Regions from separate parts of the Antrihabitans spumae genome, predicted to be linked through region 2. Evidence: predicted binding sites of a transcription regulator. Region 2 holds the regulator's gene; each other region holds the start of a gene.
What was found. Region 2 encodes LexA, which represses DNA repair genes until DNA is damaged. Its sites were predicted from a motif close to CGAACANNTGTTCG; they were not measured.
Positions count from the first base shown of each region.

Region 1: the regulator LexA is predicted to act here: its motif matches at 3,024-3,037, upstream of ACHIRB_RS10025 (SAV_6107 family HEPN domain-containing protein).
Region 3: the regulator LexA is predicted to act here: its motif matches at 1,393-1,406, upstream of ACHIRB_RS16355 (error-prone DNA polymerase).

Region 1 is NZ_JBIMSN010000042.1:13,546-19,280, forward strand. Features, by position in the region: gene ACHIRB_RS10010 (carotenoid biosynthesis protein) at 1-726, opposite strand, end outside; gene ACHIRB_RS10015 (phytoene desaturase family protein) at 723-2,285, opposite strand; gene ACHIRB_RS10020 (GNAT family N-acetyltransferase) at 2,282-2,944, opposite strand; gene ACHIRB_RS10025 (SAV_6107 family HEPN domain-containing protein) at 3,137-3,595, shown strand; gene ACHIRB_RS10030 (DUF3040 domain-containing protein) at 3,859-4,296, shown strand; gene ACHIRB_RS10035 (hypothetical protein) at 4,447-4,779, opposite strand; gene mraZ (division/cell wall cluster transcriptional repressor MraZ) at 4,962-5,393, shown strand; gene rsmH (16S rRNA (cytosine(1402)-N(4))-methyltransferase RsmH) at 5,639-5,735, shown strand, end outside.
Region 2 is NZ_JBIMSN010000060.1:81,809-87,543, reverse strand. Features, by position in the region: gene hrpA (ATP-dependent RNA helicase HrpA) at 1-1,637, shown strand, start outside; gene nrdR (transcriptional regulator NrdR) at 1,771-2,235, opposite strand; gene ACHIRB_RS14665 (LysM peptidoglycan-binding domain-containing protein) at 2,466-2,987, opposite strand; gene lexA (transcriptional repressor LexA) at 3,329-4,027, shown strand; gene ACHIRB_RS14655 (acyl-CoA dehydrogenase family protein) at 4,112-5,257, opposite strand; gene ACHIRB_RS14650 (uracil-xanthine permease family protein) at 5,329-5,735, opposite strand, start outside.
Region 3 is NZ_JBIMSN010000062.1:224,324-230,058, forward strand. Features, by position in the region: gene ACHIRB_RS16345 (sucrase ferredoxin) at 1-60, shown strand, start outside; partial or broken gene ACHIRB_RS16350 (SDR family NAD(P)-dependent oxidoreductase) at 357-1,265, opposite strand; gene ACHIRB_RS16355 (error-prone DNA polymerase) at 1,434-4,742, shown strand; gene ACHIRB_RS16360 (DUF4349 domain-containing protein) at 4,761-5,720, shown strand; gene ACHIRB_RS16365 (tRNA (cytidine(34)-2'-O)-methyltransferase) at 5,729-5,735, opposite strand, start outside.

The sequences.
Region 1 (5,735 bases), on a different contig from region 2:
CATGACGACAAGGCCGTAGATCGCGGAGAAGCGCAGTTCCGGTGCGGACAGAAACACCGCGTGAGCGAGCGCGGAGCCGAGCCAGGTCCACACGAACAGTGCGATTGGCACCGCAAGCATTCGGTCGGGGACGTCCGGGACGTCGGAGCGGGGGAGCCGTGAGATCGCAAATGCCATCGTGACGGCGACAGCGAACCAGCCCAGATAGTTGGTGACGGGTATGTGTCCGAGTCCCGGTAGGCCAGCCATCTCGGAGTGCCAGGTCCACTGGCCGTCGGCAACCATCTGCGGGTCGAGATAGAGGTCCCAGCCGACCGCGCCGAAGCCGGTCGCGACAATTTGTAATCCGTTGCGGCGGAACAGTATCGTAGCGACGGTCCAGACCGTGTAGATCCCTGCCGTCCAGGCCAACGCGACCGCGAGGGGGACGCCGCCGACCGTGTTGCCGAGCCGGCCGACGGCGTAGTCGTATGGGCCGAACGGGAAACCGGTTGCTGTGCCGAGCATTTCGACCGCAAGCCCGAGTCCGCCCGTGCAGAGCAGGAAGCCGAGGGTCCACGCGGTGCCACGCACGAGCACGGCGTGACTGAGGCACGTCGAAGCGAACAGTGCGACGACTGCCATCGTCACCCGATCTCGTACGTCGCCGTCGGTCAGCGGGTACGCGATCTGCGCGGCAATTGTCGCCACCGCCAGACCGGTCGGAATTCGCTGTGTGAGTGTCATCTCCGCCGCCACGGTAGTCGTGCGTCGGACAGCGCAAGTCGTGCTGCTGTCCGACCGCTCGCCCCGCTCACCCCACCGCCGGGGTGCGTGGACGCTCCCGTCAGGTAGAGGCCCCTCGCACCGGGAACGCGATGTCCCGAGAGCTCGGGGATCGGTCGCCACATCATCATCTGATCGAGCGACATGTCGAGATGCATGATGTTGCCCCCGAGCAAGCCCATCTCGCGTTCCAGGTCCTTCGGTGTCTGGACGTGCCGGTCGAGCACGGATGCCGCGAATCCCGGTGCGACAGCGTCGACCTCGGCAACGATCCGGTCGGCTTCGCTTTCGGCGAGGTCGTCCCAGTTCCGGCCACCGCTCGGCGCGTAGGGATGCCATTGCGACCACAGTGACACCTGGTGCTGGCCCGGAGGGCAGACCGACGGGTCGATGCCGCTGAAGCTCATCGCCAGAACAGCTGGGCGAGGGGGTAATTCCCCTGCCAGGGTGGCGCCGTGTGCGAGGTGCAACTGACTTCGGTCGGCGACGAGGAGCCCTAGGCCCGACGTCGATTCCGCGACGGAGTCGGCGCCGGAGTAGCGAGGGAGCGCATTTGTTGCCAGTCGAACGACCATGCCGATCCCCGGCCCGACGCGGATACGTCTGCGCCAACTGTCGAGAACCGTCGGGTCGTGGCCGCCGCGTTCGAGCAGGTCGAGGGTCGTCGAGATGTGACACCCCGCGACCACACGACGGGCGTGAACGGAACGTCCGTTCGCGGTCTCGGCGTGCCAACCGTCGCGAGCGTGGCGCAGTGCGACGACGGCGTCACCGCCGACGATGGTGCCGCCGTCCGACTGCAGCTTCGCCGCAAGTGCCTCGGTCAGTGCGCCGCTGCCACCGACCGCCCTTCCTGGCGGCAGTGTGTGCATCAGAGCCGTGAACCCGACCATCGGTGCCGTACCCGGCTCCGACATCGGCGGTCCGGACTGGGCGCCGAACCAGGCGAGTGCGGCTTTGAGTCGCTCGCTGCGAAAAGTAGCGTCCAGCAACGCATTTCCCGAGGTGAGAAACTGGCGGGAGAGTTCGCTCGGGCTCGGTCCGACGTCGAGTCCCCAGAACGAGCGCAGTAGTTTCGGGCCGGTCGGCGGTCCGCCGAATGCGCGCATCACCCGAGCGCTTCGTGGTGCCCAGTCGGCGGTGAAGCTGCGGTAGTTCTCGGCATCGCTCGTTCCGCAGGCGGCACGGATCGATTCGCAGGTGCGGTCGAGGTCGCGGTGGAAGACGATCGGGGGAGCGCCGTCGACACCGGCAGGCGCGAAGGCCCATGGATCGCAATCGACGTAGCGCAGGCCGTGTGCGTCCAGGTCGAGCTCGTCGAGGATGCCGGTGTGCCGGATCATGATGTGCGCCGACGAGCCCCGATCGACGCGGTGTCCAGGAAAGCGTTCCACCGTCGATACGGCGCCGCCGAAGACGGTGTCGCGTTCGAGCACCTCGACGGACCAACCTGCTTCGGCCAGATAACACGCGGCGACGAGAGCGTTGTGTCCCGAGCCGACGACGACGACATCGATCACAACGGCGGTGCCGGATCGGTCGTCAGTGGCGTCCGCAGCGTGCGCGCAGCCAGGTGCAACGGCAGCGGCCTGCCGAGCACAGCGAACGGCCTGCTGTCGCCGGTGAAGGTGAACTGCCTGACGACGTCGGTGAAGCCGAGTCTGCGGTACAGCCGCCAGGCGCGGTTGCTCTCGCCGTCGACCTCCGGAGTGGAGAGCAATGCCGTTCGTTCGGTGCGGTCGTCGAGGAGTCGTCGCAACATGGCCTCGCCGAGACCGTGTCCCTGCGCGGCGGGGTGGACGTGCAGTTCGGTGAGTTCGAAATAACTCGACAGCATCGCGAGAGTGGCTTCTTCCGTCCAGCCGAATCGGCGCATGCCGTCGTGGACCTGTTGATGCCACCACTGATGCGGTGCGCCGCGGTAGCCGTACGCAACGGCGACCAGTGGTGAGTCTCGATTCGCATGCGAGTTCGGGTCGGCGAGTATTGCACCGACAGCACGCCACCCCGGCCGCGAAATATGTTCGGCCCACATCGGTGCGCGATGGTGCTCGGTTCCGCGTGGGTACTCCATGGCTGCGACGTAGATCGCCAAGGCTTCGCGCAGTCTGGCTCGCACGTCGGCTGCGGACAGATCGACGACGACGGGAGTGTCCGCTGGGTTGATGGCGGGGTCGATCTCCACTGCCCTCACCCTTTTCTGTCGGCGACTTGTCGATTGGCGAACTTGTCGGTGGGTCGATCTATATTCAAACCGTCGAATGAATGTTCGACGCCGTTGATCCGGCGAATGCCCGTGGGAAGCGGGTTTCGCCGGATCGACGGGCGAACGGTTCTTAATCGTCCGGCCGATAGCGAGGAGGTCATTGACATGGCTGGTCAGATTGCTCGGACCAAGCTAACTCACGGTCCCGGGAACACGCGAGGTCCGCGGGTCCTGCTGGAGCGTGCTGATCGCCTGTTGATGGACGCAGTCGGCGAAGACGATCCGAGAGAGCGCTTCCAGGTTGCCTATCTCGCTGCGCTTCGCGGTGCTGCTGCGCTGCTCGCCGGCAGCGCGCCGGCCAAGCCGACCCGCGAGCGGTCGCGCAGCGCCTGGGTCCTGATGGCTCGTGCAGCCCCGGAGTTCGTGATGTGGGCCGATTACTTTGCCGATCACTCCGCGACGAGGGCTGCGTTGGAAGCAGGTCTCTCGCGTGAGGTCACAGTTGCCGAGGCGGACGACTTCTACACCCGCGTCGGCGCCTTTTTGCACGACGTCGAGGACGCGGTCGGCGACGGAGGACGGCTACGCCCGGCACCGGACTGGGACACCGAAGTTTCTGCTTGATCAGATTCTTGGGATGTTTCGGGGTCGTGACGAGCCGATGAAGGCCGCTCGACGTGCTGATAACGGGTTTGCGCCGGCTTCGGAGAGGGTGTCCGAATTGGATACCTGCCGGTCTGGTGCGTCAATTCTTGACATGTCGTTTGCCGAGTAGGTGGTCCCACGTAGATTCACCTCGTATCATGGTGAACAGGTAGCCGCGAAAGTCGGCTATTCGTCGTCTTTGCACACAGACGTCGACAGTTTCTAGTGCCGGGGGAGGTACCGTGCCACTCTCCGAGCACGAGCAGCGCATGCTCGATCAGATCGAGAGCGCGCTCTATGCTGAGGATCCCAAGTTTGCGTCGACCGTGAAAGCTGGTCGGATGCGAGCGGCGACAAGTCGCCGTCGTCTGCAAGCAATCGCTCTGTTCGCCCTAGGTCTCGTACTACTCGTCACTGGCGTAGCTCTGCCGATTTTGCGGCCGGGCAACTTCCCGATCATCAGCCTGGTTGGTTTCCTGGTGATGTTCGGAGCAGGAGTGTTGCTTCTGCTCGGTGGATCGGGCAAGGCCCAACCGAACGGCGGTTCCGATACGTCTACCGGCACCGGGGGAGGCGGATCCAAACCCTCCGGTCCTGGCAAGGCGCGAGGGTCTCGCAAATCCGGTGGCTTCGCGTCCCGGATGGAAGACCGTTTCCGCCGCAGATTCGAACAAGAGTAGGAATCGGACCTTCGGGTCCACCTCTCTGCCATAGCAACGCATAACGGCGTCGTACCGAAAGGTGCGGCGCCTTTTGTGCGTCGGGTTCACGTCAGCTGCACGGTGGCGTCAGGGGTCCTTCGACCCCGGCCAGCGGAGGGAGAGGACCCCTCACGCCGTCGGCCGGCGGAAATTGCGGAGCGGATGTGGCATCGGTCCCGCATAGGGGCACCAATGTGCCATTCGCTCCGCGGTGGCGGTGGCGGTGGCGGTGGCGGTGGTCGTGGCGGTGGCGGCGGCCGGTGCCGGTGGCGTCAGGGGTCCTTCGACCCTGGCCGACGGCGTGAGGGGCACCCTCGCCCCGTCCGCGGCACCGATTTCACGGCCTGCCCCCACTTTGCCCCACCCGCTCCTCCACTTCGCCCCACCGGGCGCATCGAGCACCACTAATCCCACCCGAACGCTGTTTTCGGCCGCCTCGGGCCCGATATCTGCCTGTCCCACGGCTCCATGTGACGCGCTGACACCAACGAGCAAATTCCGAAGTTACCTGGGCTTATGCCGACTGAACTGCATGTTTGTGGCCGCGCCCAAGAAGAAACTCTCTAGTGGTCATTGAATGTGGGGGAAAGTGGGGTAATGTGGTGCTCAGCGGAGAGCCGTGGTGATCCAGTGGGAGGTGTCGAGTGTTTCTCGGTACCTACACGCCAAAGCTCGACGACAAGGGGCGGCTTACGTTGCCCGCAAAGTTCCGTGACGAGTTGGCAGGAGGGTTGATGGTGACAAAAGGGCAAGATCACAGCCTCGCCGTCTACCCGCGCGACAAGTTCATGGAACTCGCAAAGCGAGCCTCGGCAGCACCTCGTAGCGATCCGGATGCTCGCGCGTTCGTTCGCAACCTGGCATCGGGAACAGATGAGCAGCATCCCGACGCGCAAGGTCGGATCACGTTGTCGTCTGCTCACCGGACCTACGCAGGCCTGACGAAGGACTGTGTTGTCTCGGGTTCGTTCGACTTCCTCGAGATCTGGGACAAAGCAGCGTGGGAGGAATACACCGCGCGCAGCGAAGAGAACTACTCGCAAGGAATCCACGAGTCGCTCGGCGGGATCCTGTAGCCCGCCTACGACCCGAAGGCGAGTGCCGCGAGGCCTCTGCCCGACCGGGACCCTGACGCACTTCCCCAGCGCCAGGTTCCCCAATCGGACAGGGACCCCGAAGCATTCGCCCCCCAACGTAGCGGCCGACAGTCAGCGTGCACGACCCGGAGGACAAGGTGGACCGCGACGTGGAGGGGGACGAGAATGCGGGTAGCCCGACCGAATCCGACACAGCCGGCGATGCATCCCGCAACACGCGGCACATCCCGGTACTCCTGCACCGCGCGGACGACCTTCTCGGACCGGCGTTGCGCGTCGACGGTATAGATGTCGACGGAGCCGTTCTGATCGACGCCACCC
Region 2 (5,735 bases):
TCGTCGAAGGGGAATGGACGACGAATCACCCCTTCTTCGCGCGAAACCGGGCGCTGCTCGACGATGTCGAAGAACTCGAACATCGGGCGCGTCGGCGCGACATTCTGGTCGACGACGAGGCTCTGTTCGCCTTCTACGACGAGCGGGTCGGCAGCGACGTCGTGTCGGCACGCCACTTCGACACCTGGTGGAAGAAGGCACGGCGCGCGAATCCCGCTCTACTCGACTTCACCATCGCAACCGTCGTCCACGACAACGCCGTTGCCGTCGTCGGCGGTGACTATCCCGACGCGTGGCGACAGGGCGAGATCCAGTTCCCACTGACCTATCAGTTCGAGCCGGGTACAGACGACGACGGCGTCACCGCCCGCATCCCGATAGCCCAACTGGCACACGTGCGAGCTGTCGGGTTCGACTGGTTGGTGCCCGGAATGCGCGAGGAACTTGTCACGGCACTCATCAAGACGTTGCCGAAACAGCTGCGCCGCAACGTCGTTCCCGCACCCGACTTCGCGCGTGCCGCGCTCGCAGCGGTCAAGCCACGCTCCGAACCACTCACCGCAGCCATCGCACGCGAACTGACCCGCCTCGCGTCGACACCGATCTCACCGAACGACTTCGACCTAGCCGCCCTACCCGATCACCTGCGGATGACGTTCACAGCGACGGACCCCTCCGGCAAGGTCGCCGCGAAGAACAAGGACCTCGCCGCGCTGAAGACTGCTCTGGCACCGCAGGTTGCGAAGGCGGTCGCCGCTGCCGCGTCGGGCATCGAACGACCGTCGGCGACGGTGTGGACGTCGGAATCGCTGGGTACGTTGGCTCCGACCGTCACTCGAACCGTCGACGGTCATCAGGTGACCGGCTATCCGGCACTTGTCGCCGAGTCGAACGGAGTCGCGGTCCGTGTGTTGAGCACACCGACCCAGCAACGTGCGGCGATGCGGACCGGGACACGTGAACTTGTCCTGCGAGCAGTACCGACACCGACGAAACAGGTGACGGCGGGGTTGACGCCCACCGAGCGACTTACCCTCAGCCAGAACCCCTACCCGTCGCTCGACGCCTTGCTCGAGGATTGCAGGGCCTGCGCCGCAAACGAACTCATCGACGCCGCAGGTGGTCCGGTTCACACCCCCGCCGAGTTCGACAACCTGGTTGCGCGGGTCCGTCCACAGCTGGGTGGTCGCGTCCGCGAACTGATTCGCGCGGTGCTTCCGGTGCTGGCCCGTGCCCGCGAACTGTCGGCCGCCTTGGACGGACGACGCGGTGAGGTTGCCGACGACGTGACTCAGCAGCGCGACGGACTGGTGTTCGCGGGATTCGTTTCCGAGTTCGGTGGCGAGCGGCTCGCTCACCTGCCGCGCTATCTGCAGGGCGCCATCGTTCGGCTGGAGGCACTTCCCGCGGGAGCGATCCGCGACAGCAACGGGATGGCTGTACTCGACCGCGTGTATGCGAAGTACGACCGACTGCTGGACTCCCTGCCTGAAGAACGTCGCGGCTCAGCGGTTGTCGTCGACATCTCCTGGCTGATCGAGGAGTTGCGGATCAATCTGTTCGCCCAGCGGCTCGGCACACCGTTCCCGATCTCGGAGCAGCGAATAGACAAGGCCATAGCCGCGATTCGGCGCTAGCTAATTGGAGCGAATGTCACATCGGTACCCCTCGGCGGGACGAAGGCCGCATTCGCTCCGCCGATCGTTGGTGTGAGTGTGCAGTTGGCCCCGCTGGACGACGTCAGGGAACCCCTCACGCCGCTGGCCTGCACTATTCGGTCGCCGCACCGAGCCGGTGGGCACGCAACTCTTCGATCTCACGCTCGAAGTCGTCGGCGGAGCTGAATGAGCGATACACCGATGCGAACCGCAGGTAGGCGACCTCGTCGAGGTCTCGCAGGGGTCCGAGGATGGCCAAGCCGACCTGATGGCTGGGGATTTCGGCGGATCCGGACGCGCGGACGGTGTCTTCGACCTGTTGCGCGAGCAGGTTCAGCGAATCGTTGTCGACATCGCGGCCCTGGCAGGCGCGGCGAACGCCCCGCATAAGCTTCTCGCGGCTGAACGGTTCGGTGACACCACTTCGTTTCACGACGGCAAGGACCGCCGTCTCGACGGTTGTGAATCGACGACCGCAGTTGGGGCATGATCGCCGTCGGCGAATCGCGCTCCCCTCTTCTGCCTCGCGGGAGTCGACCACGCGAGAGTCCGGGTGTCGACAGAATGGGCAGTGCATGTCGAATCCTTTTTCGATGCCGACAAGCTCGCACAACTCGATCGCGCTCTGCGACGAACCGATCAGGCCGGATTCGTGCGTGCAATATGCGATCTCGATGCGACCACTCGGCGTGGTGTGACCAACAGACTCCGAGGATACCCGCCGCCCACTCGGCCGGGACATATCGCCCACCACCAGCGGTGACAGCTCGGCTCGCAGTTGCGCCAAGGATTCGAACATGGTCGGTGCTAGGGCGCTACGGGTGCGATCAAAGCCTGACCGGGCGCAACGCCTGCCGACTTCATGTCGTTGAGCCGCAGAATCTGCTCGACGACTTCGGCGACCGGTGCATCGGGTGAGACGCGAGCCGCTACGTCGGACAGGGTCTCGCCCGACTGGACGTGCACGACGGCGGTAGTGCTCGGAACACTCTCGAGACCACCCGTCCTCAGGTTCCACAGACCGAGCAGCCCGACCACCGCGATGGCGGTCAGCAACATCGTGGCTATAACCGTGCCGAACCCGTATTCCTCGCTTCGAACATCCTCGTCGTCGAGGCGCGGTAGCACCCGCAGGCCGACGGAACCGTAATCGAACGAGCCGTTGGCGGGGCCGCGACTGTCGCTCGTCGCCAGCGCGCGCCGACGCGTCCGCACCGGGCGTAGGCCCTCGTCGGCACGCGCAGTGCCGACAGCGGTGTCCGAGCCGACGCCGGCGATGCCACCGAAATGCGCGTCGAGTCCCGCGTATTCGTTCATTGTGATGCTCATCGGATCCTCCGTCTGCGTCGCCAGCGGCATGTGCGCTGGTGTCGTTGGTGGTGCTTTGCTTGTCCTGGGTTGCCGTGCCGTACTGCCGACGTTCGATCACGCGTTCGATGAACGTCTGTTCGAATTTTCTACCATGCCCCACCGACAAAGTCTCTAGTTTTCGCGACACGTGTCGAACAGGTGTTTGAAACGCAACGTAGATGCGGCTACATTCAGGTTCGAACAGAAGCAGTTCCGAACGCACCGAAGACCGCACAGCAACATTGCGCCGGACCCGTTTCCCGCAACACCCCAACCTGAGCAATCCAGAGAAGGACGGTCACGATGAAAGACGGTCGGCAATGAAGGACGACGGCAGCCAAGAAGGCGCGGCGACTCCAGACATCGCCGCCGGACTCACCGATCGGCAGCGCAAGGTCCTCGAGGTCATCCGCGCCTCGGTGACCGAGCGGGGCTATCCGCCGAGCATCCGTGAGATCGGCGACGCCGTCGGCCTCACCTCGACGTCGTCGGTCGCGCATCAGCTACGCACGCTCGAACGCAAAGGCTTCTTGCGGCGCGATCCCAACAGGCCACGCGCGGTCGACGTGCGCGGCCTCGACGAGGCGATGAGCGATGCTGGCGAGCCGATGCTGGACGACGCAGCGGAGCAGCTGAATCTGCCGACCCCGACCTTCGTTCCCGTGTTGGGACGGATCGCCGCGGGTGGCCCGATCCTCGCCGAGCAGGCGGTCGAAGACATCTTCCCGCTGCCACGCGAACTGGTCGGCGAAGGATCGCTGTTCCTGCTGAAGGTGGTCGGCGAGTCCATGATCGACGCAGCGATCTGCGACGGCGACTGGGTAGTCGTGCGGCAGCAGAACGTGGCGGACAACGGCGATATCGTCGCCGCGATGATCGACGGCGAAGCGACGGTCAAGACGTTCAAGCGGACCGGCAAGGAAGTGTGGCTGCTCCCCCACAATCCGCTGTTCGAACCGATCCCCGGAAACAACGCCGCTGTGCTCGGCAAGGTCGTCACGGTCATCCGAAAGATCTGACAGCGTACACAGATTCGGGTCGGTGGGCCCGCAAGCGAGTGCCACAAAGAGATCCCACACCGACCCGAATCGGTACGCCGTCGGTCAGCCGACGTTCAGGCTGCGCCCGATGATCTCCTTCATGATCTCGGTCGTTCCGCCGTAGATCGTCTGAACACGAGCGTCCAAGTACGCCTTGGCAATCGGATACTCGCGCATGTAGCCGTAGCCGCCGTGTAGTTGCACGCAGCGGTCGATCACATCGATCTGCGCCTCGGTGCTTCGCATCTTCGCCATCGCGGCCTCGGCGACGGTGAGCTTGTCCTCGTTGAGCAGTTCGATGCATTTGTCGACGAACACACGAACGAAGGCTGTCTCGGTCGCGAGTTGGGCCAATTCGAACCGAGTGTTCTGGAACGAGCCGATGGGCTTGCCGAAGGCCTTGCGATCTCGGCAGTACTGCAGGGTCATCTCGAGCGCACCCTCCATTGCGCCCGCAGCCATCACCGCGATCGACAACCGCTCCTGCGGCAGGTTCTGCATCAGGTGGACGAACCCCATCCCCTCCTGGCCGAGCAGATTCGCGCCGGGGACACGGACGTTGTCGAAGTTCAGTTCGGCGGTGTCCTGGGCGGGCAAGCCGATCTTGTCGAGGTGTCTGCCTCGCTCGAAGCCCTCCATGCCACGTTCGACGACCAGCAGGCTGAAGCCTTTCGAGCCCGCGTCGGGATCGGTCCGGGCGACGACGATGATCAGGTCGGAGTTGATGCCGTTGGTGATGAAGGTCTTCGCGCCGTTGAGGATCCAGTCGTCGCCGTCGCGGACAGCGCGGGTCTTGATGCCCTGCAGGTCGCTGCCGGTGCCGGGTTCGGTCATCGCGATCGCGCCGATCAACTCACCTGAGGCGTAGGCGGGGTACCAGCGCTGCTTCTGCTCGTCGGTGGCGAGGTCGAGGAAATACGGCGCGACGACGTCGTTGTGCAGCGAGAACCCGAGGCCGGTGAACCCTCGACGGTGATTCTCTTCGGCGACAATCGTGTTGTAGCGGAAGTCTTTTACGCCACCGCCACCGAACTCTTCGGGAAAAGCGGTACCGAGGAAGCCCTGCTTGCCCGCTTCGAGCCAGACGTCGCGATCGACGATGTGCTGTTCTTCCCACCTGGCGTGATTCGGGGCAACTCGCTGTTCCAAAAACTTCACGTACGACTCGCGGAACATGATGTGTTCCGGCTCGAACAGGGTGCGTTCCACCTGTGGCTCCTCGGTACTCGGCAATAGTTGAAGCGTCCTATTGACCGTACGCCAGCAAGGTGTGCGCTGGACTACCCCGACTTCCCACCGTTGACCTGCGCCAGCCGTCGGAGCACCGGATACCCGATCAAGATGCCGATCGATCCCCACGCGATTCCGCCGAGCTCCGCACTGCCCACCTTCACCGTGAGATCACCGATCCCTGCCACCAACGCGGCCGCGACGACGGTGAGGTTGACCGGATCGGTGAAGTCGACCCTGTTTTCGAACCAGATCCGGACACCGAGCAGACCGATGAGCCCGTAGAGCACCAGCGTGGCACCACCGATCACACCGTCAGGAATGGTGAAGACCAACGCGCCGAACTTCGGTGAGAACGACAGCACGATGGCGGTGGCCGCCGCTACCCAGTAGGCCGCGGTCGAATAGACCCGCGTCGCCGCCATGACGCCGATGTTCTCGGCATACGTCGTCGTGC
Region 3 (5,735 bases), on a different contig from region 2:
CCTAAGCCTGTGGAGGCGGTTTCGGTGGTTTCGTTGACCGAGCTACAAGCTCGTCGGTAGCGGTCCAGGTTTCGATACGTGCGTAATGGGCCTGAGCGCCCAAGATTCACCGCAAATGACGGAAAACCGCCATATCGACGAATAGTGGGCGCGTAGGCCCATCGCATCGGGGGAATTCGGCCTGCCCTGACCTAGCGCTGCCGGTCGCGAAAGAAAGTTGAAAAAGGTTGTAACGCTTTCACTGGGTCGGCCGAATACATAGATAGCCTCGCCGGCAGACCCCCGACCCGCCGGCGGGGCTTCCTAATGCCCGGACCCTTTTCTTGCGTGGTCCCAGCTTGGAAAGCTCTTGTCGCTTATGTTCCAGGCATAAGTCGAATCAGTCGCCGAGCCCCTTTTGCCGCGAGCCTGCTGGATCGAGTCGAGTTCGTCCGCCGTACGTGCGGCTTGGCCTCGGTGTCCTTTGCCTCCACGACCAGACCTTTCGCCGCGGGGGAGTCGGGGTAGCGCCGATAGAACTGGTGCATCGCGCGCTCTTTGAGCCGCGGGGTGATGAGCGAGCCGATCTGAGCCAGAGTGCCGAACGGAACATCGATGCGCTTGGGTTTGCTGACCAGCGCCCGGACGACAGTTGCGGCCGCCCACTCGATGCTCGCCGGTGGTACCGCGTTGCGGGATCCGCTCGGCGCGATCATCGGCGTATCGACGAGCGGCATGTGGATCGTCGTGAAGGTGATCCTGTCGGCAAGGGTTTCGGATGCGGTGATCTCGGTGAACATGTCGAGCGCGGCTTTGCTGGACAGGTATGCCGCAAAGCGTGGCGTGCTGAACTGCACACCCGCGCTGCTGATGTTGACGATGTGCCCGGATTTCCGTTCGCGCATGTGGGGTAGCAGCGCAAGGACCATGCGCACAGCGCCGAAGTAGTTGACTGCCATCGTGCGTTCGAAGTCGTGCAGGCGATCGGTCGAGCGGTAGACGGATCGTCGGATCGAGCGACCCGCGTTGTTGACGAGCATGTCGACGTGGCCGTGCTCGCTGAGAATGGCGGCAACGGTGGTGTCGACCGCGTCGGAATCGGTGACATCGCAGCGGTAGGCGAATGCGCGCCCGCCGTTTGCCTCGATCTCGGATACGACGACGTCGAGTTCTTCTGCTCGGCGTGCAAGGAGGAAGACGGTTGCGCCCTCTGCGGCGACGGCCGCGGCAGAGGCTCTGCCGATGCCCGATGAGGCTCCTGTGATGATGACGTGCCGGTCGGCCAGTGCTGACATGTGGAGGCTCCTAGGATCGGCGCGGGTCGACGGTGACCCGAACTTACTCAACAGTAAGTTCCGATCCCGCAGTCGTCAATGGTCCAGTCCGACGCGGCGATGCAGACTTGTCGGTGGTCGAATGTACGTTCGAGGAATGTTCTTCGAAACGATCAGCTGATGGGCTGGAATCACGGATCGGGCTGGAACTCCGGTCCACCGACCTGGTCGGAGCTGGAACGAGTGCTGTCCGGCAGGCCAGGCAGGACCAACCCGGAGGCGATGTATCCGGGTGACGGCGGCGACAGTCCGGCGTGGTCGCGCAAGCGCGGCGAGTATCAGGCGGCACCGATCGATTCGATCGACGGACCGGTGGTGCCGTACGCGGAGCTGCACGCACATTCGGCGTACAGCTTCCTCGACGGTGCCAGCCATCCCGAGGAACTCGTCGAGGAAGCCGTTCGACTCGGTCTGGAAGCTATCGCGATCACCGATCACGACGGCTTCTACGGGGTCGTCCGGTTTGCCGAAGCGGCCAAAGAGCTGAATATGAAGACGGTGTTCGGATCCGAACTGTCGTTGGATACCACCGACGCCCGTACCGGTTCGCCGGATCCCAACGGCACACACCTGCTTGTGCTCGCCCGCGGCCAAGAAGGCTATCGACGCCTCTCTCGTGCAATCGCAACCGCACATCTGGCGGGTGGCGAGAAAGGGAAGTTGCATTACGACTACGACGCGCTGACGGAGGCGGCCGGTGGGCACTGGCAGATCTTGACCGGCTGCCGAAAAGGTCACGTCCGCAAGGCTTTGACGCAAGGAGGAGCCGAAGCGGCAGGCGCGGCGCTTTTCGATCTGGTGGAACGGTTCGGCAAGGATCGAGTGGTCGTCGAATTGACCCATCACGGCATACCTGAGGACGACGAACGCAATGCCGTTCTCGCAACCATTGCCAGGCAACAGCAGCTGCAGGTGATCGCAACGACGGGAGCGCATTTCGCCGCGCCACGCAGTCGCAGGCTTGCCATGGCGATGGCCGCGGTGCGGGCGAGGCAGAGCTTGGACGAGGCAGCCGGCTGGCTTGCGCCGACCGGTGGCGCGCATCTGCGATCCGGTGCCGAGATGGCCAGGCTGCTGCATGCCCATCCCGAAGCGGTCGGCAATGCGGCAGACCTCGGACGTGAGTGTGCATTCGACCTGAAGTTGATCGCCCCGCAGCTGCCACCGTTCGATGTCCCCGCTGGCCATACCGAAAACAGTTGGCTACGCGAATTGGCGATGACGGGTGCCCGAAGGCGCTACGGCACCCCGGAGCGACAACCGAAGGCGTATCGGCAGATCGAGCACGAGCTGAAGATCATCGGCGAGCTGAAGTTCCCCGGTTACTTCCTTGTCGTGCACGACATCGTGTCGTTCTGCAAGAACAACGACATCCTTTGTCAGGGGCGAGGTTCCGCCGCCAACTCGGCCGTCTGCTACGCCATCGGGATCACCAATGTCGATCCGGTCAACAACGAACTGCTCTTCGAGCGGTTTCTTTCGCAGGAGCGAGACGGTCCGCCGGACATCGATGTCGACATCGAATCGGACCGGCGGGAAGAGGCAATTCAGCACGTCTACAACAAGTACGGCCGCGCGTATGCGGCACAGGTAGCCAATGTGATCACCTATCGAGGTAAGTCGTCGGTTCGGGATATTGCTCGCGCGCTTGGTTTTTCGCAAGGCCAGCAGGACGCGTGGAGCAAACAGGTGAACCGCTGGAGTGGCATAGGCAAGGAGGTCGACACGGATATCCCTGCCGCGGTCCTCGAACTGGCGGAGCAGATCGAAGGATTTCCCCGACATCTCGGCATCCACTCCGGCGGGATGGTGATCTGTGACCGTCCGATTGCAGACGTCTGCCCGGTCGAATGGGCGCGGATGGAGAACCGAAGTGTTCTGCAGTGGGACAAAGACGACTGTGCCGCAGTGGGATTGGTCAAATTCGACATGCTCGGCCTCGGCATGCTCTCGGCGTTGCACTACATGATCGACCTTGTCGCCGAGTTCAAGGACATCGAGGTGGATCTCGCCAGGCTCGACCTCACCGAAGCAGCCGTGTACGAAATGCTGCAGCGTGCCGACTCGGTCGGTGTGTTCCAGGTCGAATCCCGCGCACAGATGGCGACCCTGCCCCGGCTCAAGCCGCGAACGTTCTACGACCTCGTCGTCGAGGTGGCGCTGATTCGGCCAGGGCCGATCCAGGGTGGCTCGGTGCACCCGTACATCCGCAGGCACAACGGTCTGGAACCGGTGACCTACGACCACCCTGCGCTGAAGAACTCGCTCGAACGAACGAAAGGGGTTCCGCTCTTCCAGGAGCAGCTGATGCAGATGGCCATCGACGTCGCGGGATTCTCCCCAGCCGAAGCCGATCAACTCCGACGCGCGATGGGATCCAAGCGGTCACCGGAAAAGATGGAACAGCTCAAGGGCAGGTTGTTCGACGGTATGCGGGAAATGCACGGCATCACAGGCAATGTCGCCGACCGTATCTACGAGAAGCTCTACGCGTTCGCCAATTTCGGCTTCCCGGAAAGTCATTCGCAGAGTTTCGCCTCGCTGGTGTTCTACTCCTCGTGGTTCAAGCTGCACCACCCTGCAGCGTTCTGCGCGGGTCTGTTGCGAGCGCAGCCGATGGGCTTCTATTCCCCGCAATCGCTTGTCGCGGATGCTCGTCGCCACGGTGTGGTCGTGCACGGTCCCGACATCAACGCCAGTCGCGCAGAGGCGACCCTCGAGGACAAGGGCATGGTGGTGCGGCTCGGTCTCGCTGCGGTCCGCCATATCGGCACCGAACTCGCGGAGCGGATCGTCGGTGCCCGCGAATCGGGTCCGTACTCGTCGTTTCTCGACCTCACCGGCCGAGTCGAGCTGAGTACCGCGCAAGCCGAAGCGCTGGCAACCGGCGGCGCACTCGGCAGCCTCGGCATCACTCGCCGAGAGGCACTGTGGGCTGCGGGTGCGGCAGCCGGCGAGCGACCCGATCGTCTGCCGGGTATCGGCGCATCGACACAATCCCCGGCATTGCCCGGCATGAGTGATCTGGAACTGTCCGCGGCCGATGTGTGGGCGACAGGGGTGTCGCCGGGCACGTACCCGACCGAGTTTCTACGGCCGCAGCTGGACGCCCTCGGGGTCATCACAGCCGATCGGCTACTTGCCGTTCCCGACGGCGATCGTGTGTTGGTCGGGGGAGCGGTGACGCACCGGCAACGTCCAGCGACGGCTGCGGGAGTCACCTTCATCAATCTCGAAGACGAGACGGGGATGGTCAACGTCGTCTGCTCGGTCGGGCTGTGGGCGAAGTACCGGAAGCTGGCGCAGATGGCACCTGCGCTGCTGGTCCGCGGGAAGGTGCAGAACGCCGAGGGGGCTGTAACCGTGGTTGCCGACCGATTACAACGGATGGATCTGCGAATAGCCGCTAAGTCTCGGGACTTTCGATGATTCCGCTACCCTGCGATCATGAAGCGCCTACTGCTCGCGATGTTCGTCGCGATGAGCTTTCTGCTGCTTGCCTGTGGGGACGACTCCAAGAGCGACTCCAGCAACGATACCGACGCCTCATCGCCGGGTGCGCTGATGGATTCGGCGCCACCGCTCGCTGCGCCCGCCAACCCCGCCGAGCGCAGCATGGAAACCCAGATGAAGGCGCCGCCAGGCGCCGATCAGGCAACGCGGAAGGAAATCACAACGGGCAGTGTGAACATCACCGCCTCGGATCCGATCGATGCAGCCCGCAAAGTCGCCGATCGCGTGACCTCGCTGGATGGCCGAATCGACGAAAAAACGGAGCATCCAGGTACCGACAACTACACGAAACCACGTGCGACGCTTACGGTTCGAGTTCCCTCGGACAAGACGGATCAACTGATCGACGATCTACAGGACTTCGGCAAGGTCACGAGCATCTCGGTCAGCAAGAGCGATGTCACGCTGCAGTACGAAGACGTCGACGCCCGGATCAAGGCACTACAGACCTCGGTCGACCGGCTGCGCGCGCTGATCGCCGGCGCGACCAACACCGCCGACCTGATCGAAGCCGAGAACGCGCTGTCGAACCGTCAGGCAGAGTTGGACGGTCTGACCGCCCAGAAGCGCGCGCTGGACGACCAGATCGAACTATCGACGCTCACAATCGAATTCGCGACAGAAGATGCACCGCCACCAGGAGAGGACCCAGGTCCGGACAACTTCTGGGACGGTATCGTCGCAGGCTGGAATTCCCTCGTCGACGCGATCGGTGCGGTCGTGGTCTTCATCGGCAAAGCCATCCCGTGGCTCGGCTTCCTCGCGGTCGTCGGGGCTGTGATCTGGATCGGCTGGCGCGTGCTCGGGCGGACCCGTCGTCCCGGGCGGCAGCAACCACAGCCACAACCCGAGCCGACCCGCGAGCACGAGGAAGCCCCTGCTGCAGACAAGTGATCTGGGCGCTAGACC